4 regions of the Cellulomonas sp. P2_F12 genome follow, and region 3 is predicted to be linked to each of the others. Evidence: riboswitches for the same ligand, from Rfam matches in the RefSeq annotation. Region 3 holds a riboswitch; each other region holds the start of a gene.

Evidence for each region. Region 3 has a riboswitch for S-adenosylmethionine ahead of AC1DWH_RS16070 (aminotransferase class V-fold PLP-dependent enzyme). Riboswitches for the same ligand answer to the same signal wherever they lie in the genome.
Region 1: it holds a riboswitch for S-adenosylmethionine, as region 3 does, so the genes downstream of both, AC1DWH_RS04860 (ABC transporter permease) here and AC1DWH_RS16070 (aminotransferase class V-fold PLP-dependent enzyme) in region 3, are expected to answer to the same signal.
Region 2: it holds a riboswitch for S-adenosylmethionine, as region 3 does, so the genes downstream of both, AC1DWH_RS18925 (LLM class flavin-dependent oxidoreductase) here and AC1DWH_RS16070 (aminotransferase class V-fold PLP-dependent enzyme) in region 3, are expected to answer to the same signal.
Region 4: it holds a riboswitch for S-adenosylmethionine, as region 3 does, so the genes downstream of both, AC1DWH_RS11200 (methylenetetrahydrofolate reductase) here and AC1DWH_RS16070 (aminotransferase class V-fold PLP-dependent enzyme) in region 3, are expected to answer to the same signal.

Annotation. Positions count from the first base shown of each region.
Region 1 covers NZ_JBFUEV010000001.1:1,059,081-1,066,191, forward strand. Annotated here, with positions in the region: gene AC1DWH_RS04840 (M20 family metallopeptidase) at 1-120, opposite strand, end outside; gene AC1DWH_RS04845 (rhodanese-like domain-containing protein) at 117-530, opposite strand; gene AC1DWH_RS04850 (GNAT family N-acetyltransferase) at 559-1,044, opposite strand; gene AC1DWH_RS04855 (nitroreductase family protein) at 1,041-1,859, opposite strand; SAM riboswitch class IV at 1,876-1,985, opposite strand; SAM riboswitch class IV at 2,160-2,269, shown strand; gene AC1DWH_RS04860 (ABC transporter permease) at 2,308-3,306, shown strand; gene AC1DWH_RS04865 (ABC transporter permease) at 3,308-4,240, shown strand; gene AC1DWH_RS04870 (dipeptide ABC transporter ATP-binding protein) at 4,237-5,868, shown strand; gene AC1DWH_RS04875 (ABC transporter substrate-binding protein) at 5,933-7,111, shown strand, end outside.
Region 2 covers NZ_JBFUEV010000012.1:11,198-18,308, reverse strand. Annotated here, with positions in the region: gene AC1DWH_RS18950 (FAD-dependent oxidoreductase) at 1-274, opposite strand, end outside; gene AC1DWH_RS18945 (ABC transporter substrate-binding protein) at 386-1,354, opposite strand; gene AC1DWH_RS18940 (amino acid ABC transporter ATP-binding protein) at 1,463-2,230, opposite strand; gene AC1DWH_RS18935 (amino acid ABC transporter permease) at 2,230-3,282, opposite strand; gene AC1DWH_RS18930 (GNAT family N-acetyltransferase) at 3,285-3,890, opposite strand; gene AC1DWH_RS18925 (LLM class flavin-dependent oxidoreductase) at 3,892-4,989, opposite strand; SAM riboswitch class IV at 5,200-5,317, opposite strand; gene AC1DWH_RS18920 (L,D-transpeptidase) at 5,469-6,353, shown strand; gene AC1DWH_RS18915 (phosphatase PAP2 family protein) at 6,399-7,073, shown strand; gene AC1DWH_RS18910 (phosphatase PAP2 family protein) at 7,073-7,111, shown strand, end outside.
Region 3 covers NZ_JBFUEV010000008.1:91,481-98,591, forward strand. Annotated here, with positions in the region: gene AC1DWH_RS16055 (MaoC family dehydratase) at 1-151, shown strand, start outside; gene AC1DWH_RS16060 (fasciclin domain-containing protein) at 160-807, opposite strand; gene AC1DWH_RS16065 (YrdB family protein) at 1,037-1,411, opposite strand; gene AC1DWH_RS16070 (aminotransferase class V-fold PLP-dependent enzyme) at 1,572-2,966, opposite strand; SAM riboswitch class IV at 3,009-3,123, opposite strand; SAM riboswitch class I at 3,242-3,342, shown strand; gene AC1DWH_RS16075 (rhodanese-like domain-containing protein) at 3,353-3,766, shown strand; gene AC1DWH_RS16080 (O-succinylhomoserine sulfhydrylase) at 3,826-5,022, shown strand; gene AC1DWH_RS16085 (DUF1345 domain-containing protein) at 5,065-5,676, shown strand; gene AC1DWH_RS16090 (pyridoxamine 5'-phosphate oxidase family protein) at 5,681-6,163, opposite strand; gene AC1DWH_RS16095 (hypothetical protein) at 6,275-6,592, shown strand; gene AC1DWH_RS16100 (DUF1684 domain-containing protein) at 6,589-7,111, opposite strand, start outside.
Region 4 covers NZ_JBFUEV010000004.1:133,412-140,522, forward strand. Annotated here, with positions in the region: gene AC1DWH_RS11175 (ABC transporter permease) at 1-119, opposite strand, end outside; gene AC1DWH_RS11180 (ATP-binding cassette domain-containing protein) at 119-1,030, opposite strand; gene AC1DWH_RS11185 (TetR/AcrR family transcriptional regulator) at 1,112-2,299, shown strand; gene AC1DWH_RS11190 (DNA-3-methyladenine glycosylase I) at 2,368-2,958, shown strand; gene AC1DWH_RS11195 (hypothetical protein) at 3,031-3,246, shown strand; SAM riboswitch class I at 3,392-3,488, shown strand; gene AC1DWH_RS11200 (methylenetetrahydrofolate reductase) at 3,556-4,593, shown strand; gene metE (5-methyltetrahydropteroyltriglutamate--homocysteine S-methyltransferase) at 4,601-6,928, shown strand; gene AC1DWH_RS11210 (MalY/PatB family protein) at 6,996-7,111, shown strand, end outside.

The DNA.
Region 1 (7,111 bases), on a different contig from region 3:
CAAGGCACGCGAGGGCTCGTCGGCACCCGCGAACGGCGACGTCAGCGGCACGAACGACGCCCGACGACGCTCGGTCAGCGCCCGGAGCTCGTCGAGGAAGGCGGTGGACGGGCTGGTCATCCGACGGGCGCCCCGGCCGGCAGCCCGGCGTCCTTCCACGCGGGGAAGCCGCCCTCGACGTGCACGACGTTGGTGAAACCCTTGGCCCGCAGCTCGGCCGCGACCGGCCCCGACCCGCGCACCGAGCCGCAGACGACGACGATCGGCGTGTCCAGCGACACGATCGGCGCGTGGCGGGTGGCCGCGGTCAGGTCGAACTCCTGGTCGATCGCGTACCGGTCGCCGATCGTGGCCCCCGGGATCGAGCCCGTGCGGGACCGGCCGGCCTCGCTGCGCACGTCGAGCAGGAACGCGCCCTCGGCCACGCGCTCGGCGGCCTCGGTCGGGCTGACCGCGGGCGCGAGGGCCGCGGCCTCCTCGAGGCTCAGGTGCTCCGCCGGGGCGCCGGGGCGGGTGGTGGTGTCGGTCATGGTGCTCTCCTTCGTGAGGGGGTTCGGGTCAGGCCTCGAGCAGGTCCTTGGCGAAGCACAGGCTCAGCCGGTCGCCCACGTAGTCGCCGAAGGGCTCGACAGCGCGCCAGCCCTCGCGCAGGTACAGCGCGACCGCGTCCGGCTGCCGGACCCCCGTCTGCAGGACGATCGTGCGCACGCCCGCGTCGGCCGCGAAGCGCCCGACCGCGTCGAGGAGCCGGGCGGCCAGGCCGAGCCGGCGGTGGGTGGCGGCGACGAAGACACGCTTGACCTCGTGCTCGCCGTCGACCAGGCGTAGGGAGGCGGTGCCGACGGGACGGTCCCCGTCGTAGGCCACGTAGGTCACCAGGATCGAGGCGGGATCGACGGGCACGCGCGGACCGCGCTGCGCGAGGAGGTCGGCGTAGCGCGGAGCCAGCTCGGCGTCCATCTGGTCGCGCAGGCGACCGGCGTGCGGGTGCGTCCACGGGACGACGGCCAGCGTGACCTCCCCGGTGGAGGTGGTGGTGGTCATCGCAGCCCGAACCCCTGCGCCTCGAGGGCCGACCGCAGCTGGTCGCGGCCGTTGAGCGCGGCCGGACCGGAGAGCCGGGCGAGCACCCTCTCGACCCACGAGTGGGACAGTCCCTCCTCGGCGTAGAAGTCGCCGATCAGGCCCTCGTAGGCGGCGACCGCGTCGGCGTGCTCGGCGTCGTCGTACGTCTCGTGGTGCAGCACGGCCGACTGCGGCAGGCGGGGCTTGACGCGGGTGTTCTCACTGAGGTCCGGCCGCCCGACCACGAGCCCGAACGCGGCAAACACGTGCTGCGGTAGGTGAAGCAACTCGGCGACCTGCTCCGGACGGTTGCGCAGCGCACCGATGTACACGGTGCCCAGGCCCAGCGACTCCGCGGCGAGCACCGCGTTCTGCGCGGCCAGCGCGGCGTCGACGAACCCGACGACCGCGGTCTCGAGGTAGGCCGCGCCCTCGGTCGGCGCCTCGTGCGCGGCCGCGATGGCGTGCGCGCGCCCGAGGTCGACCAGCCAGACGAGAAGCAGCGGGGCCTGCGCGATGTGGGCCTGGTCGCCCGCGAGCGCGGACAGGGCGGCGCGGCGCGCGTCGTCGCGGACTGCGACCACGCTCCACAGCTGCAGGTTCGAGCTGGTGGCGGCGGACTGCGCCGCGGCGACGACGGCGGCGAGCTCGGCATCCGTGACGTCGTCCGGCAGGTAGCGGCGCACAGACCGGTGGGCCAGCTGGAGCTCGATGACGTCGGAGGTCGCGAGGTCGGTGGGCGCGGCGCCGCCGTAGCGCGCAGCGACGGAGGACGGGAGGAGATCGACGGACAAGACGGTTCCCTGGGGTGTCGGACGTTTGCCCTCCGCGATCCGGCGGGCCGGGTCTTGCTCGGGAGCACCCCACGTCACCGAGGGTTGCTGCTCCGCCTGCCGAGCCAGACGGCGGAGCTCGTGACCTGCGCCGGAGGGTCGACCGCGCACCCGGCGATGTCAACGATCGGGACGGGGTTCTCACATCCCGGTACGGCTCGCGGCAGGGGCCGCTCGAACCGTGCGTGAGACGTCTGTCCACCTGATGAGAAGGCCCGGCGGATCGTTGACGACCGCCGACCGCGTGCCTACCTTCGCGCCGGTCTCGAGCCCCGACGACAAACCCTGGTTGGTCGGGCAGCAACCCTTCAGGTGTGACGGGGTGCTCCAGGTGACGACCCGGCACGGCACCCGCCGTGCAAGCACAGACCCGCCGGACCCGTCCGGCAGATCGAGGACGACCGCTCACATGTCCCGCTACATCGGCACCCGCCTCGGCCAGGCAGTCCTGGTGCTCTGGGCCGCCTACACGGTCACGTTCGTCGTGCTCTACGCGCTGCCGGGCGACCCGGTCTCGCTCATGTACGGCAGCGAGTCCAACGACGTGACGCCGGAGCAGCTCGACGCGCTGCGGGCCCAGTACGGGCTCGACCAGCCCTTGCCCGTGCAGTACGTGACGCAGCTGGGCGCCCTGCTGCGCGGCAACCTCGGCACGTCCGTCGTCCTGCACCGTCCGGTGCTCGGCCTGATCGCCGAGGCGATCCCGCCCACAGCCGCCATCGCGGGCGCGGCGTTCGTGCTGGCGCTGCTGCTGGGCGGCGGGCTGGCCGTCGTCGCGACGCTGGCACGCGGCCGGGGTCTGTCCAACGCGCTGCTGGGCCTGCCCCCGCTCGGCGTGGCCATCCCGTCGTTCTGGTTCGGCCTCATGCTCGTGCAGTGGTTCTCGTTCGCGAACCCGATCTTCCCGGCTGTGGGGAACAAGGGGTTCGCGTCGATCGTGCTGCCGGCCGTGACGCTCGCGGTGCCCACCGCTGCGCTCATCGCCCAGATGCTCTCGCGCTCGCTGCGGCACAGCCTCGCCCAGCCCTACGTCGACACCGCGCGCGCCAAGGGCGCGAGTCCGGCACGCGTCCACTTCCGGCACGCGCTGCGCAACGCCTCGCTGCCCGCCCTCACGGTCATCGGCCTGGTGATCGGCGAGCTGCTCGCCGGCGCGGTGGTCACCGAGACCGTGTTCTCGCGCGCCGGCATCGGCCGGCTGACGGCCACCTCGGTCAGCGCGCAGGACATCCCCGTGGTGCAGGGCATCGTGCTCTTCGCCGCCGCCGTGTTCGTGCTGGTCAACCTCGCGGTCGACCTGCTGTACCCGCTGCTCGACCCACGGATCGTCCGGCGCAGCCGGCCCGTCAAGGCGCCGGTGTCGACCGAGGCGGCGCAGGTCCGTCGGCCCGTCACGGCGGGGGTGTGACATGACGGACCTCCTGAACGAGAAGGTCGCGGTCGACGACTTCGCCGCCACCGCCCCGGACCGCCTGGCCGACGCGATCCGCGACCGGCAGGACGCCGCGACCCCCGGCCCGCTCGCCTGGGTGGGCGAGCTCGCCCGCCGGCCCGGCCTGCTGCTCGCCCTCGTCTGGATCGCCCTGGTCCTGCTCGCCGCGTTCGTCCCCCAGCTGCTCGCGCCGGGTGACCCGCTGACCGGCGTGCCGGCGGACAAGCTGCAACCCCCGTCGGGTGCGCACTGGTTCGGCACCGACCAGCTCGGTCGCGACCTCTACACGCGCGTGGTTCACGGCACGCACCTGACCCTGGAGGCGGCCCTCGTCGCCGTCGGCGTCGGCCTGCTGGTCGGGGCCCTCGTCGGGCTGCTGGCGGGCTTCGTCGGCGGGGTGTTCGACGACGTCGTCATGCGCGCGGTGGACGTGCTCCTGTCCATCCCGGCGCTGCTCCTCTCGCTCGCCCTCATCACGGCGCTCGGCTTCGGCACGGTCAAGGTCGCGATCGCCGTCGGCCTGGCCAGCGTCGCCACGGTGGCGCGGATCATGCGCTCCGAGGTCCTGCGCGTCCGCTCGTCCGTGTACGTCGAGGCCGCGCACGCCGGCGGCAGCCGCTGGTGGTCCGTCCTGTTCCGCCACGTGCTGCCCAACGCCGCCGGCCCGGTGGTCGTCCTGGCGGCCCTGCAGCTGGGCGCCGCGATCCTGGCGGTCTCCGCGCTGAGCTTCCTCGGCTACGGCGCGCCGCCCCCGGCGCCCGAGTGGGGCGCGCTCGTGTCCGGCGGCCGCGACTACCTGCGGACGTCCTGGTGGCTGACCACGCTGCCCGGCCTGACCATCGCCGTGAGCGTGCTGGCCGCCGGCCGCATCTCGCGGTCCCTCGACCGTCCCGACGGGGGTGCCGCATGAGCGAGCGCCTGCTCACCGTCACCGACCTCGCCGTCGCCTACAAGGCCCGCCGCGGCACGGTCCGCGCCGTCCGGGACGTCTCGCTGCACGTCGACGCCGGCGAGACCGTCGCAGTCGTGGGCGAGTCCGGCTCGGGCAAGTCGACCACCGCCGCGGCCGTCGTCCGGCTGCTCGCCCCCGCCGCCGTCATCGACCACGGCAGCATCGACCTGCTGGGCCACGACATGGCCCGCGCCACGCAGCGCGAGCTCCGCTCCGTGCGCGGCCTGCTCGTAGGCCTGGTCCCTCAGGACCCGACCGTCTCGCTCAACCCCGTGACCCGCGTGGGCGAGCAGGTGGCCGAGGTGCTGCGCATCCACGGCCTGGCGGACCGCAAGAACGCGATGATCGAGGCGGTCGAGGCGCTGGACCGCGCCGGGCTGAGCAACCCGGAGGTCCGGGCCCGCCAGTACCCGCACGAGCTGTCCGGCGGCATGCGGCAGCGCGTGCTCATCGCCATCGCGCTCGCGGCGCAGCCGCGCCTGCTGGTGGCCGACGAGCCGACGAGCGCGCTCGACGTGACGGTGCAGCGCCAGATCCTGGACCACCTCGAGCAGCTGACGACGGGTACCGGGACGGGCGTGCTGCTCATCACGCACGACCTCGGGGTGGCCGCCGACCGCGCCGACCGGATCGTCGTGATGTCGCAGGGGCGGGTGGTCGAGCAAGGCACGCCCGACCAGGTGCTCGGCTCGCCGTCGGACCCGTACACGCGCGCCCTGCTCGCCGCGGCCCCCAGCCTGCGGGGCGCCCGCACGATCGCCGCGCCCGTCCCGCCGACCGCAGTCCCCGCGCTCGAGGTCCGGCACCTGTCCAAGGACTTCGCGCTGCCGCGGTCCGCGGGCGGCGGGACGCTGCGGGCCGTCGACGATGTCTCGTTCGTGCTGCCCCGCGGCCGCACCCTCGCCCTGGTCGGCGAGTCCGGCTCGGGCAAGTCCACGACCGCCCGGCTCGCGCTGCGCCTGGCCGACCCGACCTCCGGCTCGGTCCTGGTGGACGGCGCGGACGTCACGCACACCCGCGGCGCGGCCCTGCGGCTCCTGCGCCGCCGGATGCAGGTGGTCTACCAGAACCCGTATGCGTCGCTCGACCCGCGGTACTCGGTCCAGCGGATCATCACGGAACCCCTGCAGGCCTTCGGGGTCGGGTCCCGCGCGGAGCGGGCCGCCCGGTCCGCGGAGCTGCTCGACCTCGTCGCGCTGCCCCGGACGGTGCTGCAGCGTCGACCCGCGGAGCTGTCCGGCGGCCAGCGCCAGCGCGTCGCCATCGCGCGCGCACTGGCCCTGCACCCCGAGCTCGTGGTGCTCGACGAACCCGTCTCCGCGCTCGACGTCTCCGTCCAGGCGCAGATCCTCGACCTGCTCGCGGACCTGCAGACCGAGCTCGACCTCAGCTACCTGTTCATCTCGCACGACCTCGCGGTGGTGCGGCAGGTGGCCCACGAGGTCGCCGTCCTGCAGCACGGCCGCGTGGTCGAGCAGGGCGAGGTCGAGGCCGTGTTCGCCCGGCCACAGGACCCGTACACGGCCGAGCTGCTCTCCGCGATCCCCGGTGCGCGTGTGCGCACGGGCGAAGGGGGTGCGTCGTGACCTCGTGTCGACGTGACTGAGCCCGCACCCCGTCACCCCCACCCCTCAGCAAGGAGCATCACCCATGTCTGTCCGACGACCTTCGCGCCGTCATGCCGGCTTCCTCGCCGGCCTCGCCACCACCGCCCTCCTGCTCGCCGCCTGCTCCTCGGGCTCGGACCAGCCCGGTGCCGACGCCTCGACGACCGCGACCGCCGAGGCAGTCGACGGCGGCGACCTGACGTTCGCCATCGGCAACGACCCCATCTCGATCAACCCCGCCGGCATCGGCTCGGGCAACGACACGCTGTACGTCACGCGCCAGCTGGTCGACTCGCTGCTCTGGCAGGACCCGGCCGACGGCTCGCTGAAGCCGTGGCTCGCCACGGCGTGGGAGGCCAACGCCGACTCGACACAGTTCACGTTCACGCTGCGCGACGACGTCACGTTCTCCGACGGGACGCCCTTCGACGCCGACTCGGTGAAGAAGAACTTCGACGACACGGTCGCCGCCGGCGCCAAGAGCTCCGCCGCGGCCAGCTTCCTCGGCTACGTCGGGACGACCGTCGTCGACCCGACCCACGTCACCGTCGCCTTCAAGGCCCCGAACTCGGCGTTCCCGCAGGCCACCACGACCGTCGCGCTCGGCTTCCTCGCCGACTCGACGCTCGCCATCCCGTTCGACGACCGCGCGAGCGGCACGGGCATCGTCGGCACCGGCCCCTTCACGCTGGACCACTACACCAAGGACACCGAGACGGTGCTCACGGCCCGCGACGACTACGCGTGGGGACCGGACGGCCGCGAGAACACGGGCAAGGCGCACCTGAACAGCGTGACGTTCCAGGTGATCCCCGAGGCGGGCGTGCGCACCGGCGCGCTGACCTCGGAGCAGGTCGACGTGATCGGCGGCGTCCAGCCGACCGACATCGAGACGCTCGAGTCGTCGGGCTTCGGCGTCGTGCACCGGGCCAACCCCGGCATCACCTTCGGCCTGACGTTCAACGAAGCCGGCGCCCTGGGGTCCGACCCGGTCGTCCGTGAGGCGATCGCCCTGACCGTGAACCCGACCGAGGTCCGCGACACGGCGCTCAACGACGGGTTCGCCGTCGCCGAGGGCCCGCTGGCCAGCACCACCCCCGGTGTCGCGGACCTGAGCAAGGACCTGGTCACCGACCCGAAGAAGGCCGCGAGCGTGCTCGAGGACGACGGCTGGGCCAAGGGGTCCGACGGCATCTACGCCAAGGGCGGCACGCGCCTGGCC
Region 2 (7,111 bases), on a different contig from region 3:
CGGGCGCCGGCTCGCCGTGGCTCACGCCGCCGGTGAGGGTGAGCACCCCGTCGAACGACTGCCACAGCTCGAGCGCCTCTGCCGCGAGGTCGAGGTACTCGGGCCGGTCGTAGGTCTGCCGGTAGATCCGCGAGGCACCGTGGGAGGCGCCGCGCACGTGCCCTGGCTCGAACCGCTCGAGGAGCACGACGTCACGGCCGCGCCGCGCGAGCTGCCACGCGGCGGCGGAGCCCATCACGCCGCCTCCGACGACGAGGTGGTCGACGACCTGCACAGGTACCTCCAGAGATGGGGGACGAAAAACTGGTGGCCGGCCGGGCGTCCCCCGACCCCGACCGGCCACCGCGGACGCCCGTGCGAGAAGCACAGCATCCGGTCTGAGGGGTCAGCTCGTCTTGGGCAGACCCGGCGGGTTGGTCTCGGGCTTCTCGATGGCCTCGGCGGACAGGCCCCAGCGCGCGAGCACCTGGGCGTAGGTGCCGTCGTCGAACGCGTGCTGGAGCGCGGCCGTCACGGCCGGAGCGAGCTCGGAGCCCTTGAGCGTGGCCACGGCGATCTGCGCCGTCAGTGGCCAGCCGCCGTTGAGGGTGCCGACGACCTTGAACTGGTCGGGCGCGGTCGCCGCGCTGTAGGCGAGGCTCGCGTTCGGGCCGACGTAGGCGTCGACCCTGCCGGACTGCACGGCCAGCAGCACGTCCGAGTAGTTCTCGTAGTACTCCGGCTCGCCGCCCTTGATCGGCTCCAGGCCCTTGTCGATGTTCTCCTGGTTCCAGGCCAGCAGGATCTTCTCCTGGTTGGTGCCGGAGCCGACGCCGACCGTGAGGCCCGCGATGTCCTTGGGCTCCGTGATCTCCTTGACCTTGCTGGAGGCGCTGGTCAGCCAGCCGAGCTGGTCGTTGCGGTACGACGAGAAGTCGTAGAGCTCCTTGCGCTCCTCGGTCACCGTCACGTTCGAGATCACGGCGTTGACGTCGCCCGACTGCAGGGCGAGCGGCCAGTCGGCCCACGCCTTCTGCTCGAGCTCGAGCTTGAGCCCGAGGGCGTCGGCGACGAGGCTGGCGATGTCGGTCTCGTTGCCGATCGGCGTCTTCTCGTCGTCGGCGAGGAAGCCCAGCGGTGGCGCGGCACCGGCCGTCGTGGCGACCTTGAGGACACCTGACTCCTTGACGTCCGCCGGCAGCAGCGCGATGGCGTCCTCGGACTTCGTCGTGTGGATCCGGTCCTGGTCGGGACTCGTGCTGATGGTCAGACCGGCGGCGGTGGCCTCGGGGGTCGCCGCACCGTCGGTCTCGGCGGAGGCCGATCCGGCGCACGCGGCGAGCGCCAGCAGGGGCACGAAGGCCAGTGCGCTCACAGCACGTCGGAAGGTCGTAGTCACGGGAGGTCTCTCTCTCGGTCGGGAGCGCGACGGGGCGCGCTCGTCACGCCGTCCGCGGGGTGCGGGCGACGAAGAACTGGGGGGTCAGAGCACCTTGTCGAGGAAGGCGCGGGTGCGGGGGTGCTGCGGGTTGTCGAGCACCTGCGCGGGCGTGCCCTGCTCGAGGATCTGGCCGCCGTCGATGAAGACGACGCTCGTGGCCACCTCGCGGGCGAACCCGATCTCGTGCGTGACGACGATGAGCGTCGTGCCCGTCGCCGCGAGGTCCCGGATGACGTCGAGCACCTCGCCGACCAGCTCGGGGTCGAGCGCGGAGGTGGGCTCGTCGAAGAGCACGACCGCCGGCTTGACCGCGAGCGCCCGGGCGATCGCCACGCGCTGCTGCTGCCCGCCGGACAGCTGCCGGGGGTAGGCGTCGGCCTTGTCGGACAGCCCGACCCGGGCGAGCAGCTCGCGCGCCTCGGCCTCGACCTCGGCCCGCGGCCGCTTCTGCGCCGAGATGGGCGCCTCCACGACGTTCTCGAGCGCGGTGAGGTGCGGGAACAGGTTGAAGTTCTGGAACACGAACCCGATACGGGTCCGCTGCGCCAGGACGTCCTTCTCCTTGAGCTCCTGCAGCGCGCCGTCGGACCGGCGCCGGTAGCCGATGAGGTCGCCGTCCACGGAGATGGATCCGCGGTCGACCTTCTCGAGGTGATTGATGGCCCGCAGCAGGGTCGACTTGCCCGACCCCGACGGCCCGAGGATGACGGTGACCTCGCCCGGCTGGACCGTGAGGTCCACGCCGTCGAGCACCTCGAGCGTGCCGTAGGCCTTGTGCACGCCCCGCACCTCGACCAGTCCGGCGGCCATCAGAGGGCCCCGTCCGGCGCGGCGGTGGTGGTCCGGACCAGGACGCCACGAGATCGCCCGTAGCCGGGTGGGAGGTCGCCCGGCAGCGGTCGTCCGCTCACACGCGACCACCCGATCCCCACGCCCCAACGCGCCCGCTGCAGGGGCGTCGGCGGCAGCTGCCGCAGCGCACCCTTCGCGTAGTGCCGCTCCACGTAGTACTGGATGACGGTGATCACGGTGGTGACGACGAGATACCAGATGCCCGCGACGATGAGCAGCGGGACCACCCGCTGGTTGCGGCCGTAGATGACCCCGACGATGTAGAACAGCTCGCCGTACGCCAGCACATAGACCACGGACGTGCCCTTGACCAGGCCGATGATCTCGTTCACGGCCGTAGGCACGATAGTCCGCATGGCCTGCGGCAGGATGATCCGGCGCTGCTGACGCGACCGCGGGAGCCCGAGCGCGGCGGCCGCCTCGTGCTGACCCTGGTCGACGCCGAGGATTCCGCCGCGGACGATCTCGGCCGCGTACGCCGCCTGGGACAGCCCGAGCCCGAGCACCGCGGCGCCGAACTTGTCGATGACGTCGAGGGTGTCGAAGCCGACGAACGAGGGACCGAACGGCACCCCGAGCGTGAGGGTCGGGTACAGGTACGCGAGGTTGTACCAGAGCAGCAGCTGCAAGATCAGCGGCACGGACCTGAACACCCAGATGTAGGCCCACGACACCGACCGCAGCAGCGGCGAGCGGGAAAGCCGCATGAGCGCGAGCACGGCGCCCAGCCCGAAGCCGACGACGGCCGAGGCGGCGGTCAGCCGCAGGGTGCCCCACAGCCCGTCGAGCACGGACGGCCAGGTGAGGTACTGCCAGACGACGGACCACTCCCAGCGGGGGTTGGTCAGCAGCGAGCTCACGACCATCGCGAGCAGCACCGCGACCACGGCCGTGGCGATCCAACGGCCGGGGTGGCGGGCGGCGTACACGCGGGGCTCGTCGGCCGGCGGGCGGACGGGCGGCGGGGACAGGACGAGGGACTCGTCCTGGTGCAGGAAGGCGGTGGACACGGTCACTCCGGGGTGGTGAGGGACGGACGGGACGGGGGCGCGTCCGTACAGAGCCACTTCTCGAACGCCAGCGGCCCGATCTCCTCCGGGTCCGCGGCCGTGTCGAACAGGGGCGTGAAGCCGGTCGCCAGGTAGAGCGCGGCGGCTTCGGGCTGCCGCGGCCCGGTGGTCAGGTAGAGCCGCTGGTACCCGGCCGCGACGGCGCGGGTCTCCAGCTCGGCGAGCACCCGGCGCGAGAGCCCCTGCCGGCGGTGCGCCGTGCTGGTCCAGATCCGCTTGTACTCGGCGGTCCGCACGGTGGGCAGCCCGTCCGCGTCGCGCGTCCCGGGCCGGGTCAGCCGCGCGGCGTCCCCCAGCTCGGGCTCGGCGCGCAGCCGGAAGGCCCCGCCGGCCACGGCCACGCCGTCGTCGAGCAGCAGGATCAGGTCCCCGTCGGGGGCCGCGAACTGGTGGGCCGGGTAGCGCTCGAGCTCCTGGCGCAGGGCGTCGACGCCGAAGTGGTCGCCGTAGCGCGACGAGTACTCGTGCGCGAGCTCGTCCAGCAGCGGCCGGACCTCCTCGTCGAGCAGGCCGAACGAGCGGACGGTCAGCGTGGTGGTCGTCGTCATGTCAGGCCGTCGCGGCGTAGCTCGTGGTGGACAGCGGCAGGCCGAGCGTGTCGCGCAGCGTGCTGCCGGGGTAGCCCGCGCGGAACCGACCGGACGCGCGCAGCAGAGGCACGACGCCGTCGACCAGGGCGGGCAGGTCGGTGTGCACCGACGACGGCCGCACGACGAACCCGTCGGCGATCTCGTCGTCCACCCAGGTGGAGACCAGCTCGGCGAAGCCCGCGGTGGTGCCGACGAACGAGAGGGTGCCGGTGTCGACGCCCTCGAGCTCCGCGAGCATCTCGTGCCGGGCCTGCGCGCTCGCCCGGTCCGGGCCGATGACGAGGTGGGTGTCGACCAGCACGCGGACGTCGCGGGGGTCCCGGCCGGCGGCGGCGACGGCCGCGAGCACCCGGAGCCGGGCCTCCGCGGCCTCGTCGGGCCCGGTCGCCCGCACCCGCACGACGTCGGCGTGCCGACCCGCCAGGTCGAGGGCGGCGTGGCTGCCGAGCCGCACCACGACCGGCGGACGACCTTGCGGCGGGCGGGGCGCGGCCGTCGAGGGCTTCGAGGCGAAGTGCACGCCGTCGTGCGCGACGAACCGGGGCCGGTCCGGCGCCGTCTCGTCCCAGCGGTCCCAGTGCCGACCGACCACCGCGGCCGCGTCGGCCGCTGCCGCGACGGCGGAGGACTCGACGGTCGACGAGCGCGGCCCGGCGGTCGGCACCTCGTCGATCCGGGTGTCCCAGCCGACCTGCCACGCCGCGCGGCCGTGGCTCGCGTGGTCGATCGTGGCGATGGCCTTGGCCACGTGCGCCGGTGCGGTGTGCGTGGTGCCGACGGTCGAGACCAGGCCGATGCCGGCGGTGCGGGGCGCCAGCCGGGCGGCGACGAGCGCGGCGTCGAGCCGGCCCTGCAGGGTCGTGTTGCGGCTCGGGTGCAGGGCGAAGTCGTCGTCGAAGACCACGAAGTCGAGGGCTCCCCGCTGGGCGACGGCCACCAGCTCGAGCAGGCGGGCGGCGTCGAACAGCCGTTGCCCCTGCGAACCGTGGTCGCGCCACGCGGCGGCGTGGGCGCCGGTGTCGCTGAGATCGATGCCGAGATGGGCGTGGCGAGACATGGGTGTTCCGTTCTGGTGCTGGTTCAGGGCGCGCCTCACCGAGCGTCGAGCGCTTCGGGGTGCGCGTCGCGCGCCCCGGTCGCGGGGCGTGCGGAGGGTGGGTCAGCCGGTCAGCGGCGACAGAGGGCCGGACAGGAACGCGTCAGCATCGAACGGGTGGAGACCCCGGTCGCGTTCATGGTCTGTCCTCTCGTCCCGGCGGTTGCCGGGGCTCGCATGTTGTCGACGGCGGCGGTGCACTGCCGTGACCAGGTCCTCACCCGGGGCACCCCGCCATGCGGAGGGTTGCCATCCAGCTAGCCGGGGCTTCGCACTGGAAATCTTGACCTTATTGGTAGGGAATTTAGACAGGGACCGCGGGAGCGTCAAACACCCGACCACATCGTGAGATCAGGTGTCCGACAGCCGATCGCTTTGCCGGATCGCGCGCGGCAGGCGCACGATGACCTCTCACGACATCGGGACGGGGGTGGGGACGCGTGGCACGCACGAAGGTCGCGACCCTGCTCGCGACGTCGGTGCTCCTCCTGGTCGGGGCGTGCGCGGGCGACCCCAGCGCGGTCGAGGCGCACCCGGCGCCCGTCGTGAAGGTCGCCGCCCCGATCACCGTCTCGAAGGTGGCCGCGCCGGCCGTCGCCGCCGCGCCGGCCGCCGATCTCGCCGCGCTTCCCGTCACCGACCCCGTGCACGTCGTCGCCGGACTGCCCAGCACGGACGGGCTCACGCAGCGCGCGAGCGACGACCCGTCGCTCGGCCGCTGGCAGACCGCCGTCATCGTCCGGGACACGGCCGCCCGCGTCGCACCCGGCGGCGCGGCCGTCGGCGTCGTCCCCGCCCTGACGCTGCAGGTCCGCACCACCCTGCCCGTGATCGACCAGCGCGGACGCTGGCTCCGCGTCATGCTCGCCACCCGCGGCGCGCTGCCCAGCCAGGACGTCACGCAGGTCAACGACCGCAGCGCCTGGATCGACTCCGCCGACACCGAGACGGCTGGCACCAGCTGGTCGGTCCGGGTGGACACCGCCGCGCAGACCATCACCGTCGACGACGGGACCACGACGCACGTCATGCCGGTCAAGGCCACCGGCAGCCCCACCAAGCCGACTCCGCACGTGCCGGCCTTCATCGTGGGGACGCACTGGCTGGAACCCGGCACCACCACGCCGCGCGTGCTCCTGCTGTCGTCGCAGAGCGAGGTCATGGACGACTACGACAAGAAGTCGGGGACGTCGACGACGGCCATCCACACGACCACGCTGAGCGGTCGGGGTGAGGTCTCGAACGGCTGCGTGCGGGTCGCCGACGACGTGCTCGACCTCCTGTGGCAGGCGCCTGCCGGCACGGTCGTGACCACCGTCGGCTGACTCGTTCGACGCGCGAGCCGGCGGTCCTGCACCTAGCCTCCGGGGATGCGTCCGCTCCCGCTCCGCCGCCGAGCCCTGCTCCGCGCTGCGGTGTTCGGGGTCGCGCTGACCGTGCCGGTCGCCGTGCTCGCGTACGTCGTGCGCGCCCAGGTGGACGACGTCCTGCGCCTCGACCGACAGGCGATCCAGGGGGCGACGGACTTCACGCGTGCGCACCCCGCGCTCGAGCAGGCGCTCGTGCTCTGGCAGCAGGCCTTCCAGGCGAAGTGGGTCAACCTCGCGGCGACGCTGGTCTGCCTGTGGGTCTGGCGGCGCCACGGCCTGACCACCCGGGCGCTGTGGGCGTTCCTCACGATCATGGCCGCGTGGGCCGTGCAGCTGGGTGCCAAGGGGCTGGTGCAGCGGGCGCGGCCAGTGGTCGACGACGCCCTGGAGCATGCGCCCGGCTCGAGCTTCCCGTCCGGGCACGCGACGAACATCGCCGCGGTGGCCCTCACGCTGACCCTCCTGGTCTGGCCGCTGCTCGGGCGGCGCGGGCGGGTCGTCGTCCCCGTCGTCGCCGCGACGACCGTCCTGCTCACCGGCCTCGACCGAGTCCTGCTCGGCGTGCACTACCCCTCCGACGTCGTCGCAGGGTTCGCGCTCGGGACGGCCCTCGCGGGCGCGTCCTACCTGGGCTACAGCGGCTGGTCCGCGACGGCTCCCGATCCGGAGATCTGATGCACACCTTCCTGCACCGGTACGAGCTCGACACGTCC
Region 3 (7,111 bases):
CTGGTCGGTCGAGTTCGTGAAGCCCGTGCTCCTGCCCGGGACCGTGACCGTGCGGGTCGCAGGGTCACGGTCCGACGGGTTCACGTTCGCCGGCTGGGACGCCCGCTCGGGCAGACCGCACCTGACGGGCACGGTCCGCCCGCTCGCCTGAGGATCGGCTCAGAGGTCCGCGGGGCGCAGGACGAACGTGATCGCGTGCGCGATCTGCACGTTGCCGGCGTTGAGGTCCAGCCTGCCGGGGATGAGGAACGGGTTGAGGTCGTTGCGGTCCTGGTCGCGCAGCTGCACGATGCCGAAGCGCTTCGAGATGACGTCGACCGTGAACGTGCCGCCCTGCGCGGTGGTCAGGACCGCGTTGTCGCTGGCCAGCGCGGTGCCGGAGTCGATCGTCGCGCCCGGGACCACGTGGTAGAGCAGCACCTGCTCGAGGGCGTCGATGCCGACGGCGCCGGCGAGCGCCGTGAACACCTGCTCCTCGGTGAAGTACCACCGGTGCGTCAGGTCCTTGGCCAGGTACTGGAACGCGCGGTCCGTCGGCAGGAACGCCGTCAGCGGGACCGTGCCGTCCGCGAGGACCGCGACCGGGCTCGACGGCTTCGCGGCCAGCACCGCGCCGACGGCCTGGTCGAGGATGTCGAAGTCCCGCCAGCTGTGGTCGAACGTGTCCCCGTCCGAGGCGAGCAGGGCGGCGAGGCTCGCCGTGCCCGTCGGCGGGGCGGCGGCGGTGGCGGCCGGCGCGAGGGCCAGCCCCCCGCCGGCGACGACCCCGGCGACGAGCAGGACGGACAGCGTGCGACGGATCCTCATGGTGGGCTCCTACGGACGAGGGTCGCGGCCGACGCCCCTGCGCCGCACCGCGCGGGCACCGGTGGGCGCCCTGTGTCCTCTTCGCCCGGTACCCGTCGGCCGGATGCACCTCGTGGTCGTGAGGTCGTGAGTTTGCGATGAAGTCGTGAGTTGCAACTCACGACTTCGTGGCGAACTCACGACCTCGCGCTGCTATCGGGCCGGTCGAGGCCGTGGCGTCTAGGCCCGGTCAGGGTCGCCGTGCCGGGTCGGCGTCCCTCGCGAGGGCGAACACTGCCGACGCGACGAGGGCAAAGGCCACGCCCCAGGCCGTCAGACCCGCGACGATGCAGACGGTGCCGACCGCGACGAACAGTCCGGTCTGCGCCGCGACCCGCGGCCCGCGCCGGAGCCGGTGACCGGAGGCCGGAGCCATCCAGCGGGCCCAGATCGCGATCGCGACGAGGGGAAGCCCGACCGCGAGCGCGACCGACGCCGCCGTGGCGGTCCCGAGGCGCCACCCGGACACCGCCAGCAGAGCGACCATGACGAGCTCGCACAGGAACGCGAGCACGCCGAGCACGCCGACGCGAGGGACGACGGGTGGCTGCTGGGGCTCGCTCACGGAGCCATCATGGGCGACGTCACGCGTCCGGCGTCCGGCCGAGAACGTCATGTCGCCGCGAGAACGGCAGTTCACTGTGACGTTCTCGGGGGCGAAGTGACGTACTCGGGCTGGCGGATCTGCTGCCGGACTGCGGGGATCGCGGGTGCGGCGAGCGTGCTCAGTCGTCCAGGGCCGGGCCGCAGGCTGCCGCCGCCGTCGCCGCCAGGTGGTCCAGGCCGTGGACCGCGAGGAGCGGGCGGGTGTCGTCGACGACCGCCCAGCAGCCGTCGACCACCTCGTAGCGGACGGCCGGGCCGTCGGCCAGGTACTGGGTCAGCGCCACGACCAGGCGGTCGACCGCCTCGCTCGTCGTGCCCACGCCCACCGACGCCCGGATGGCCCCGCCGGACGCACCGAGGTGCGCGAGGAGCGGGTGGGCGCAGAACCGGCCGTCGCGGACGCCGATGCCGTGCTCGGCGGCGAGGTACGCGGCCACCAGGCCCGGGTCGTGGTCCGGGACCGTGAACGTGATCACGCCGACCGGCGGCGCGGAGTCGGGCCAGATGCGCGCGATCTCGACGCCGTCGATGCCGGACAGCCCCTCGACGAGGCGGGCCCGCAGAGCCTCCTCGTGCGCGGCGAGGGCGCCGGCGGGGAGTGCCGCCAGCTGGTCGCACGCCTCCGCCAGCGCGATCGCGCCGAGCACGTTGGGCGAGCCCGCCTCGTGCCGCGCCGGTGCCGGCTGCCAGACCGTCCGATCGGCCCGCACGTCGCGCACCGCACCTCCCCCTGCGAGGTACGGCGTGCCTGTGTCGAGCCAGTCGCGGCGGCCGACGAGGGCCCCCGCGCCGAACGGTGCGTACGTCTTGTGCCCCGAGAACGCGATGTAGTCGGCGTCGGTCGCCGCCAGCGAGAAGCCGCGGTGCGGCACCAGCTGGGCGCCGTCGACGGCCACGCGCGCACCCTCGGCGTGGGCGAGCGCGACGACCTCCTCGATCGGCAGCGCCTCCCCCGTCACGTTGGACGCGCCCGTGATGGTGACCAGCGCGTACGGCTGGCGGGCCAGCTCGTCGCGCAGCGCATCGAGGGTCGCGGCGACCGTGTCCTTGATCGGCAGGATCGTCGTGCGGTTGCCGTGACGCCCCGTCGACTGCACCCACGGGAGCAGGTTGGCGTGGTGCTCGACGTCCAGCACGAGGACCCGGCCGCCCTCCGGCACCACACCGGCCAGCAGGTTGAGCGAGTCCGTGGTGTTGCGCGTGATGATCGCGACGTCGTCGGGACGGGCCTCGACGAACCGCGCGATGGTCTGACGCGCGGACTCGTACAGCGCGGTGGACACCTGGGAGAGGTACCCGGCGCCGCGGTGCACGGAGGCGTAGAGCGGGAGCACCTCGGTCACCCGGGCTGCGACCGACTCCAGCGCGGGGGCGCTCGCGGCGTAGTCCAGGTTCGCGTAGACCCGCTGGGACCCGTCCACGAGCGGCACGGTGGTGGTGCCGCCGACGACGGGGAGCAGGGCGCTCACGTCGTCGACGGAGGCACACGAGAGGCGCTCGGCGATGGCAGTCATGGTGGTCCTCCGACACGATCCGGGGGACCCCTGGGAGGTGGAACCCCGCGCTTGCCGAGTCCCGGACGGGACGCGGCCAGGTCGTCACCCGGGGCACCCCACCGCGGAGGAGGGTTGCCGGCCAGCGAGCCGGGGCTTGTCGCTGGCGCTCATGACCTGCAACGAGGGTCCCGGCAGGCCCGGGCGCCTGTCAACGCACCTCGGGGTTCGTCTCGGATGTCGGGACGCCTTGTCCACCAGTTGGAGCGACGGTACCGCCGCGCGTAGCATCACCGGCACCATCCAGAGCGGCCGAGAGATCTGGCTCGACGACGCCGCAGCAACCCGCGGGCACCTTGTGCCCGGCCGAGGGTGCTACCGCCAGGACCGATGAGACGAGGAACTGCATGAGCTACGCCGGCGACCTGACCCCCCAGCAGGCCTGGGACCTCCTGACCTCCGACGAGACCGCCGTGCTCGTCGACGTCCGCACCGACGCCGAGTGGCGCTATGTCGGCATCCCCGACTCCGCGCCGATCGACGGGCGCGCGGCGCTGGTCGAGTGGGTGTCGTACCCGTCGGGACGGCCGAACCCGCAGTTCCTCAAGCAGCTGGCCGACGCCGGCGTCGCGGCGGGGCGTCCCGTCGTGTTCCTGTGCCGATCCGGGGTCCGCTCGATCGCCGCCGCGCAGGCCGCCACCGCGGCGGGTCTCGGCCCGGCGTACAACGTGCTCGAGGGCTTCGAGGGCGACGTCGGCCCGGACGGCCACCGCGGCCACTCCGGCTGGCGCGCCGCCGGCCTGCCGTGGCGGCAGGCGTGAGCCCCCGGCGCGTCCCCGGCCCCGCCGACTGGGACGACCGCCGCACACCGCGCTCCGACCTGCGGCCCGACACCCTCGCCGTCCGCGGCGGGCTGGTCCGCTCGCAGTTCCAGGAGACCTCCGAGGCGCTGTTCCTCACGCAGGGCTACGTCTACGACGCCGCCGCCGAGGCCGAGGCCGCGTTCGCCGGCGAGGCCGACCGCTTCCTCTACTCGCGCTACGGCAACCCGACCGTGTCCACGTTCGAGGAGCGCCTGCGCCTGCTCGAGGGCGCCGAGGCCGCCTACGCCACCGCGTCCGGCATGTCCGCCGTCTTCACGTCCCTCGCCGCGATCGTGCAGTCGGGGTCGCGAATCGTGTCCGCGCGGGCGCTGTTCGGGTCCACGGTCGTGATCTTCGAGGAGATCCTGGCCAAGTGGGGCGTGCGCACCGACTACGTCGACGGGCACGAGCTCGCGCAGTGGGAGGAGGCGCTCTCGACGCCGGCGGACGTCGTGTTCTTCGAGACGCCGTCCAACCCCATGCAGGACCTGGTCGACATCGCGGCGGTGAGCAGGCTCGCGCACGCCGCCGGCGCGACCGTCATCGTCGACAACGTCTTCGCGACACCCGTGCTGTCCCGGCCGCTCGAGCTGGGCGCGGACGTGATCGTGTACTCGGCGACCAAGCACATCGACGGGCAGGGGCGCGTGCTCGGCGGCGCGATCCTGGGCACGGACGAGTACATCCACGGTCCGGTGCAGACGCTCATCCGGAACACCGGGCCGTCGCTGTCGGCGTTCAACGCGTGGGTGCTGCTCAAGGGCCTCGAGACGCTGTCGCTGCGCGTGCGGCACCAGACGGCGTCGGCCCTGCAGGTGGCCACGTGGCTCGAGCAGCAGCCGGGCGTGTCGCTGGTCCGCTACCCGTACCTGCCGTCGCACCCGCAGCACGAGCTCGCACTCGCCCAGCAGTCCGGCGGCGGCACCGTCGTGACGTTCAACCTCGCGGTGCCGGACGGCGCGCAGCCCGACGTCGCCAAGAAGGTCACGTTCGGCGTGCTCGACGCCCTGCGGATCGTGGACATCTCGAACAACCTCGGCGACGCCAAGTCGATGGTCACGCACCCGGCGACGACGACGCACCGCAAGCTCGGCCCCGAGGGTCGCGCGGCGGTCGGCATCGCCGAGTCGACCGTGCGGCTGTCGGTGGGCCTCGAGGACCCCGCGGACCTCATCGACGACCTCACGCAGGCGCTCGACACACTCGCGGGCTGACACCTCCCCGACCTGGGGGACCTCGCGCGGAACACTGGCGCCATGAAGGCGTCGTCGTCGCTGGTCAGGCTGATCGTCGGTGCGCTGGCCGGCGTCCTCGTCGGCATCATCGTCGGCTGGACGTCCGTGGTCGCGGCGGTGCTGGCCGGGTGGGCGACCGTCGCGGCCGTCTTCGTCGTCTGGACGTGGGCGGCGGTCGCCCCGATGGACCCCGACGAGACGGCGTCTCACGCGACGCGCGAGGAGCCGACCCGGTGGGGCGCTCACGCCGTCGTCCTCTTCGCGGCGCTCGTCACCCTGGTCGGCGTCGTCGTCGTGCTGGTGGACAAGAACATCGGCCAGCTGCTGCCCACGATCGCGGTGCTGGCCAGCGTGCTGGCGTCGTGGGCCGCCATCCACACGGTGTTCGCGCTGCGGTACGCGCGGATGTACCTGACCGACGGCGCCGGCGGCATCGACTTCCACATGAAGCAGGCGCCGCGGTACACCGACTTCGCGTACGTCGCCGTGACCGTCGGGATGAGCTTCGCGATCTCCGACACCGACCTCGGCTCGTCCCCGATGCGGCGGACCGCGCTCGGGCACGCGCTGCTCAGCTACCTGTTCGGCACCGTGATCATCGCGCTGCTGGTGAACCTGGTCGCGTCGATGTGACCGCTCAGAGCCGGACCGTCTCGTTCTCGCCGCCGTCGTAGCGCTCGCCGGTCACCTTGGCCTTGACCAGGCTGAACGCCGTGGTCAGGCGGCCTCCCTTGGCGTGCCAGTACTCCGCGGTCTCGCCGCGAAGCACCACCAGGACCAGTCCGGGCGTCTCCGGGCCGTCGGGGAACCAGGCCTCGGCCGTCACGCCCCACAGCTCGCGGTTCTTGGCCACGTCACGGACCACCTCGGCCGGGCCGGACACCGAGACCCACGCGGTGGAGTCGGCGAAGGCCGCGTTGGCGGGGCTGCCGGCCTCGATCTCGTGCACCTTGTGGCTGTCGGCGTCGGCGAAGAACCAGAGGTCCCCGTCGAAGTCCACGTCCTGCACACCCATCGGCCGGCTCACCAGCGAGCCGTCGGCGCCGACCGTCGTCAGCATCGCGATCTTGGCGTCCTTGATCAGCCCGGCCACCGTGGCCTCGTCGTCGTCGTGCGTCATGCGTCCTCCTCGAGCGGCGCGCACCCGCGGGGCTGCTGACCGCGGCGGCCGGGCCACCGTAGGCACGCCGCGCGGCTGTCGCATGTCGGAGGGGCGCGGGATGCTCGGTCCATGACGGACAGCGACTACGAGGCGATCGCCGACGACCTGGTCGCCCGCGGCGCCACCCGCGCGCAGATGATGGGCCGCCCGATCCTCAAGGTCGGCTCGACCATGTTCGCCGGGCACGTCGGCGGCGACCGGCTGGTGGTCAAGCTCGGCCGGGACAGCGCCGAGCACGCGGAGGCGCTGGCGCTGCCCGGCGTCACGGTCTGGTCACCGGGCGACAGCGGACGGCTGTTCTACGACTGGGTCGCGCTGCCCGCCGCGCTCGAGGACGAGTGGATGCGGTTCGCGGAGATCGCGCGCGTGCGAGCCTCGAAGCGCTAGCGGACCCACTGCTCCCCGGCCTCGACCGCGACCGTCAGGACGTTCTCCGGCGGTGGGATCGGGCAGGTGGCGAACTGCGTCAGGCCGCACGGCAGGTTGCTGGCGCGGTTGAGGTCGAGCGTCACCGTGCCGTCGTCGGCCACCGGGCCGAGCGCGAGCGTGCGCGAGGCGGGGTAGGTGGTGACGCCGCTGGTCGCGTCCCGGAACAGCACGCTGAGCCCGCGGGCGCCGCCGTCGAAGACGATCAGCGACTGCGGGATCCCGGCCACCTCGAAGCGCACGGTGCCGACGGCGGTGTGGTGGTGCTCGAGGCCGTCGACGACCGCGCCCGTGGTGACCGTGCGGGCCTCGTCGTACGGCTCGAACCGGCCGGTCAGCACCCACTCCGGCGACGGCACGTAGGCCGGGATGCCGTCGAACGCGGCGAGCTGCGGGGCCGCCGGGTCGTGCACCCGGACGATCGCGTGACCGGTGCGGCGGGCCACCTCGAGGAGGAGGTCGCCGGCGCGGACCTGCAGG
Region 4 (7,111 bases), on a different contig from region 3:
ACGGCGAGCAGGATCGTGTCCATCTGGCGCAGCGAGCGGCGCAGGCACCGGTCGATCAGCGCGGTCGAGTCGTGCAGGGACCAGCCGAGGGCGGGGGGCTGCGGGGCGAGCGTGGTCATCAGGACTCCCGGGCGGTGACGAGGGCGGGTGCGGGCTCGGGCTCGGTGGGCCGGCCCGTCAGCGTGAGGAAGACGTCGTCGAGCGTGGGGGAGCGGATCTCCCAGGTGTCGACGGCGACGCCGCGGCGCTCGATGTCGGCGAGGATCCGCCGCACGTCCGGCACGGAGCCGTCGGTGAGGATGCGCTCCTCGGCACCGTCGGCCAGGCGCAGCTCGACGTGCGCCGACCCGACCGCCCGCTTGAGCTCGGGTGCCGTGCCGTTCGCGATGACCCGGCCGTTGTCCATGACGGCGACCCGGTCGGCCAGCTGGTCGGCCTCCTCCAGGTACTGCGTGGTCAGCAGGACGGTGGTGCCCTCGGCGACGACGTCCCGGATGACGTCCCAGAGATCGTTCCGGCTGCGCGGGTCGAGCCCGGTGGTGGGCTCGTCGAGGAACACCACCTGCGGCCGGGCCAGCAGGCCCACCGCGAGGTCGAGCCGGCGGCGCATCCCGCCCGAGTAGGTCTTCACCACGCGGCCGGCGGCGTCCGTGAGGTCGAACAGCTCGAGCAGCTCGGCGCTGCGGGTGCGCACCTCCGCCCGGCCCAGGTGCGCCAGCCGGGCCATGAGGTGCATGTTCTCGACGCCCGTGAGCAGGTCGTCGACGGCGGCGAACTGCCCCGTGAGGCTGATCGCCGCCCGCACCTCGGCGGGCTGGCGCACCACGTCCTTGCCGGCGACGTGCGCGGAGCCGCCGTCGGGCCGCAGCAGCGTGGCCAGGATGCGCACGGTCGTGGTCTTCCCGGCGCCGTTGGGACCCAGGAGGGCGAGCACCTCCCCCCGGGCGACATCGAGGTCGACGCCGTCGAGCACGGTCAGGTCGCCGTAGGACTTGCGGAGCCCCCGGGCGACGACGACAGGAGCAGTCATCGCGATCTCGCTTTCTGTGTATGGCGTAAACTGTGTGTGTACTTCATACACACTTGTAGGATCGACCGTCAAGGAGGTGCCGTGGCGCACGACGAGGACGTAGTGGCCGACGAGGGCCGTCGCGAGGCCGACGCCCTGCGTCGCGACCGGGAGAAGGCGGCGCGCGCGGAGGCGAAGGAGGCCGACCGGCTGCGTCGCGACCTCGAGCGCGCCGACCGCGACGCCGAGCGGGAGGCGCAGAAGGAGGCCGACCGGGTCCGCAAGGAGGCCGAACGGGTCGAGCGCGACCGCCTCAAGGCCGAGCAGGAGCTGGCCCGTGAGGCGGAACGCCGGCGGACCGAGCGCGAGCGGGAGGCGCAGCAGGCGGTCCGGGAGGCCGCCAAGCAGCTGCGCGAGGCCGAGAAGGCGCAGCGCGCCGCCGCCCTCGCCCAGCAGCAGGCGGCTCGGGTGGCCGAGAAGGCGCGGCGGCAGGCCGTGCGGGTGGCCGGCAGCGGGGCCGCCGCTCCCGTCGAGCTGCCGCCCGGGATCGCGGTCCTGTGGCGCACCCCGACCGAGGGGCGGCCCGGGCCTCGACCCGGCCTGACCCTGGAGCAGATCGCCGATGCCGGGATCGCGCTCGCCGACGCCGAGGGGATCGACTCGGTCTCCATGGCCCGGCTGGCCGAGTCGCTGGGCTTCACGACGATGTCGCTGTACCGCTACGTCTCGTCCAAGGACGAGGTGCTGAGCCTCATGTCCGACCGCGCTGCCGGGCGCCCACCGGTCCTGGGTCCCGAGGTGGGCGGCTGGCGCGAGCAGCTCGAGCTGATCCTCGCCGTGCAGCAGCCGATCCTGCACGCGCACCCGTGGCTGGCCCGGACGACGACCGTGCTGCACGCCGTCGGACCGGGTCGGCTGGCGTGGATGGAGGGCATGCTCGCCGCGCTCGCGGGCACGCCGCTGTCCGAGCGGCAGAAGGTCGGCGCGATCGGCCTGCTGGCCACGCACTCCCTGGACCAGCTGCGCGTCACCGAGGAGCTGACCGGGAGCAGGCGCACCGCAGCGATCGGCACGGCCGAGGGCGCCGACGAGTCCCCGGACCTGGGCGACCTCATCGGCGCGCTCGCCTCTCCGACCTCCCACCCCGCGCTGCTGCAGGCGGCCGCCGCGGGCGCCTTCTCGTTCGGTCCCGACGACCGGGCCGCCGATGCGGACGCCCTGGACTTCGGGACCACCCTGATCCTCGACGGCATCGAGCGGCTCATCGCGCTGGCGACCCCCACGGACTGAGCCGCCCACAGCCCCGGCCGTCCACTCGGGTCGGGATCGGTGTCGGGGGCGCGGGGCAGACTCGGCGCATGACCTCGCCCGACGTCCCGATCACCGGCCGCTGCTTCGGCGACGGCACCCCGCTCTACGAGCAGTACCACGACGAGGAGTGGGGCCGGCCCGTGCACGACGAGCACGCGCTCTTCGAACGGATCGCGCTCGAGGGCTTCCAGTCCGGCCTCGCGTGGATCACGGTGCTCCGCAAGCGACCCGCGTTCCGGACCGCGTTCGCGGGCTTCGACCCCGAGCTGGTCGCGGAGTTCGGCGACGACGACGTCGCCCGGCTGATGGCCGACGCGGGCATCGTGCGCAACCGCGCCAAGATCGAGGCGGCCATCGCCAACGGGCGCGCGCTGCGCGGTCTGCACGCCGCAGGACGCACTCTGGACGCGGTCCTCTGGTCGCACGCGCCCGACCGCACCGGGTACGTCAGGCCTCTGACCTGGGCCGGCGTCCCGGCGCAGACCGACGAGTCGCGCGCGCTCGCCAAGGAGCTGAAGTCGCTCGGCTTCCGGTTCGTCGGACCGATCACGGCGTACGCGGCGATGCAGGCCTGCGGGGTCGTCGACGACCATCTGGCGACCTGCCCGTCGGCCGCCTCGACTCACCCGTCGGAGTGACCATTACTCCTGCCGGGTGACGCTGCCGCGGGGGTCTCGGAACCGAGTGTGACGCGGACTACAGTGCCGCCCATGACGGAGATCCCCGACCACGACGCTCGGCGTGATGCCGTGCGCGCGGCGGCCGAGGCTCTGACGGACAACGTCGTCCCCGACGCCGGGATCCTCGCGGCGGTCCAGGACGGGCTGCTGTCCGTCCCCGCCGGCTCCCCCAACTCCTGGTTCGACGTGCCGTCGCAGCGCAGCCGCATGCAGACCGGCACCCTTTCCCCTCGCCGCCCGCACTGACCGACCACTCGCGGCGAGCCCCCTCGGCTCCGCGCTGCCCTCAGCGCGATCCCGGCGTCGACGCCGGGCAGTCGAGCGACGGACGCGGTCGTCTCACAGGTCGAGCACGGTTGCCCACCATGTGATCGGCGGTCTAGCATCGCGCCTACCATCCAGAGCGGCCGAGAGACCTGGCTCGACGACGCCGCAGCAACCCCCCTCCCCGCCGAGGGTGTGGGTGCTTCCGCCAGGGACGATGGAGTGAGCAATGTCCCCGCAGACCACGTGTCCCCGCACCGCACCGGTGCAGACCACGCCACGGATCGCGCCGTGAGCGCCGCCGCCGTGGAGCCGCGCACGCCCGGACTGCACGCCGCACCGGCCGCGCGTGCGCACACCGCGAACGACCGCCCGACCATCTCGTTCGAGCTGTTCCCGCCGCGAAACCCCGACGCCGCGCCCCGCCTGTGGGCCACCATCCGCGCACTCGAGGCCGTCCACCCGGACTTCGTGTCCGTGACCTACGGCGCCTCGGGCAAGACCCGGGTCACCACGCGCGCGCTGGTCCGCCGGCTGCTGCGTGAGACGACGCTCAACCCGATCGCGCACCTGACCTGCGTCGGGACCTCGCGCGCGGAGATCACTGAGATCGTCGAGGAGTTCCTCGACGAAGGCCTCCGCTCGTTCCTCGCGCTGCGCGGCGACCCGCCGTCCGACCAGAGCGGCTGGGAGGCCCACCCCGACGGCCTGCAGACGGCCGGCGAGCTGGTCGAGCTGCTGCGCGACATCGAGGCCCAGCGCTGCGCGGACAGCCCCTCGCAGGCGGTCCGGGCGCGCGTGCGTCCGTTGTCGGTCGCCGTGGCGGCGTTCCCGCGCGGCAACCACGCCACGGGGGGCACCCGCGCGCAGGACGTCGCGTCGCTCCTGGCCAAGCAGCAGGCCGGCGCCGACTTCGCGATCACGCAGGTCTTCTTCGACGCGGACGACTACCTGGGTATCGTGGCGGAGGCCCGCGAGGCCGGGGTGACCATCCCGATCATCCCGGGCATCATCCCGACCACGGACCCCGCCCGCCTGCTGCGGGTGCAGGAGCTGACCGGCGTCCCCGTGCCGGAGAGCCTCCTGGACCTGCTCGGCTCCGCCGACGACGAGCTCGACCGCCACCGCCGGGGAATCCGCGCCAGCGTCGACCTGGTCAACGGCGTCCTGGACGGCGGAGCGCCCGGCGTCCACCTGTACACGTTCAACCAGCACCATGCCGCACTTGACCTGCTCGAGGGTGCACACCTCGACGGCGGAGCTCGGACAGCTCCCGACCTGGCCGGATGGCCGCAGGACACGGCACCCGCCCGACCCCCGAGGGACTGAGAACCAGATGAGCACTGCAACCTTCCCCGCCAGCTCCGTGCTCGGCTACCCCCGCATCGGCCCGCGCCGCGAGCTCAAGAAGGCCCTCGAGGCGTTCTGGGCCGGCCGCACCACCGCCGACGAGGTCGAGGCCACCGCCGCGGACCTGCGCAAGCGCACCCGCACCCGCCTGGCCGAGCTGGGCCTGGCCACCGACGTGCCGGCCATCCCGAGCGCGTTCTCTTTCTACGACCACGTGCTCGACGCGACGGCCGTCGTCGGTGCCGTCCCGGCCCGCTTCGCGGACGTCGTCGGCGCCGACGGTGCGCTGGACCTCGCCGGGTACTCGACGGTGGCCCGCGGCCGCGGCGACGACCTCCCGCTCGAGATGACCAAGTGGTTCGACACCAACTACCACTACCTGGTCCCCGAGATCGGTCCGGAGACCGAGTTCCGGTATGCCAGCAACCGCCCCGTGCGGGAGTTCCAGGAGGCCCTGGCCGACGGCGTGCTCACGCGCCCGGTCATCGTCGGCCCCGTCACCTATCTCGCCCTGGCCAAGGCCACCGAGGACGCCCCCGAGGGCTTCGCGCCCATCGACCGCCTGGCCGACCTGCTGCCTGTCTACGCCGCGCTGCTGACGGACCTCGCGGCCGCCGGCGCCACGTGGGTGCAGCTCGAGGAGCCCGCGCTGGTCTCCGACTCGATCGCCGTGCCGGCCGAGCAGCTGCTCGCGTCCGTCATCGAGGCGTACCGCGCGCTCGCCACCGACCTGGCCCGCCCGGAGCGTCCGGCCATCCTCATCGCGGCGCCGTACGGCGACCTCGGCGCGGCGTTCCCGGTGCTCGCCGCCACGGACATCGAGGCCATCGGCATCGACCTGGTCCGCGGCCACGCGCCGACGGAGTCCGTCCCCGGCCTGGAGACCAAGACGCTGGTCGCCGGCGTGATCGACGGCCACAACATCTGGCGCGCCGACCTGGACGCCAAGCTGGCCGTCCTCGAGCAGCTCGAGGGCCTCGGCGCCGCCGCGGTGACCGTCGGAACCTCGACGTCGCTGTTCCACGTCCCGCACACCACGGGCGACGAGCCCAACCTCGACGCCACGCTCACGACCTGGCTCGCCTTCGCCGACGAGAAGGTCGTCGAGGTCGTCACGCTGGCCGAGGGCCTGACGGAGGGCCGCGAGGCCATCCACGAGCAGCTGCTCGCGGCGACCGACGCGGTCAACTCGCGCCGCACGGCGCCCGGCGTCGTCAACCCGGCCGTCCGCGACCGCGTGGCCGCCCTCGACGAGGCCGCATTCAGCCGCGGTCCGTTCGACGAGCGCAAGGTCGCCCAGGCGGCCCGCCTCAACCTGCCGCCGCTGCCGACGACGTCCATCGGCTCGTTCCCGCAGACCACCGAGATCCGCACGGCCCGCGCCGCCTTCGGCAAGGGCGAGCTGACCGAGGAGCAGTACGACGACGAGATGAAGGCGGAGATCCGCCGCGTCGTCGAGCTGCAGGAGAAGATCGGCTTCGACGTGCTGGTGCACGGCGAGCCCGAGCGCAACGACATGGTCCAGTACTTCGCGGAGAACCTCGACGGGTTCGCCGTGACGCAGAACGGCTGGGTCCAGTCCTACGGCTCGCGCTGCACGCGCCCGTCGATCCTGTGGGGCGACGTCTCGCGGCCGAAGCCGATCACGGTCGAGTGGTCGTCCTACACGCAGTCGCTGACCGAGAAGCCGGTCAAGGGCATGCTCACGGGTCCGGTCACCATCCTCGCGTGGTCGTTCGTCCGCGACGACCAGCCGCTGGGTGACACCGCCAACCAGGTCGGCCTGGCCCTGCGCGACGAGATCGCCGACCTCGAGGCCGCCGGCATCGCCGTCATCCAGGTGGACGAGCCCGCGCTGCGCGAGCTGCTTCCCCTGCGCGTCGAGGACCACCCGGCGTACCTCGACTGGTCGGTCCGGTCGTTCCGCCTGTCCACGGCCGGCGTCCGGCCCGACACGCAGATCCACACGCACCTGTGCTACTCGGAGTTCGGCGAGATCATCGGTGCGATCGACGGTCTCGACGCCGACGTGACGTCCATCGAGGCCGCCCGCTCGAAGATGGAGATCCTCGGCGACATCTCGGCGGCCGGCTACCCGCGCGGCATCGGCCCGGGCGTCTACGACATCCACTCGCCCCGCGTGCCCAGCGAGGCCGAGGTCGAGGAGCTGCTCACCGAGGCGGTCAAGGCCATCGCGGTCGACCAGCTCTGGGTCAACCCGGACTGCGGCCTGAAGACCCGCCGGTACGAGGAGGTCGCCCCGTCCCTGGAGCACATCCTCGCGGCGACCCGGACGGTCCGCGCGACCCTCTGACCCGACTCGGCGGCCCCGGACACCCTCGGCGGTGTCCGGGGCCGTCGTGCGTCCTAGGGTCGGACGGGTGACGATCTTCGACACCGTCCCCCTCGACCAGCTCCGCCGCCGGACCAGCGAGAAGTGGCGGGCCTACCCTCCCGACGTCCTGCCGCTGTTCGTTGCGGAGATGGACGTCCCGCA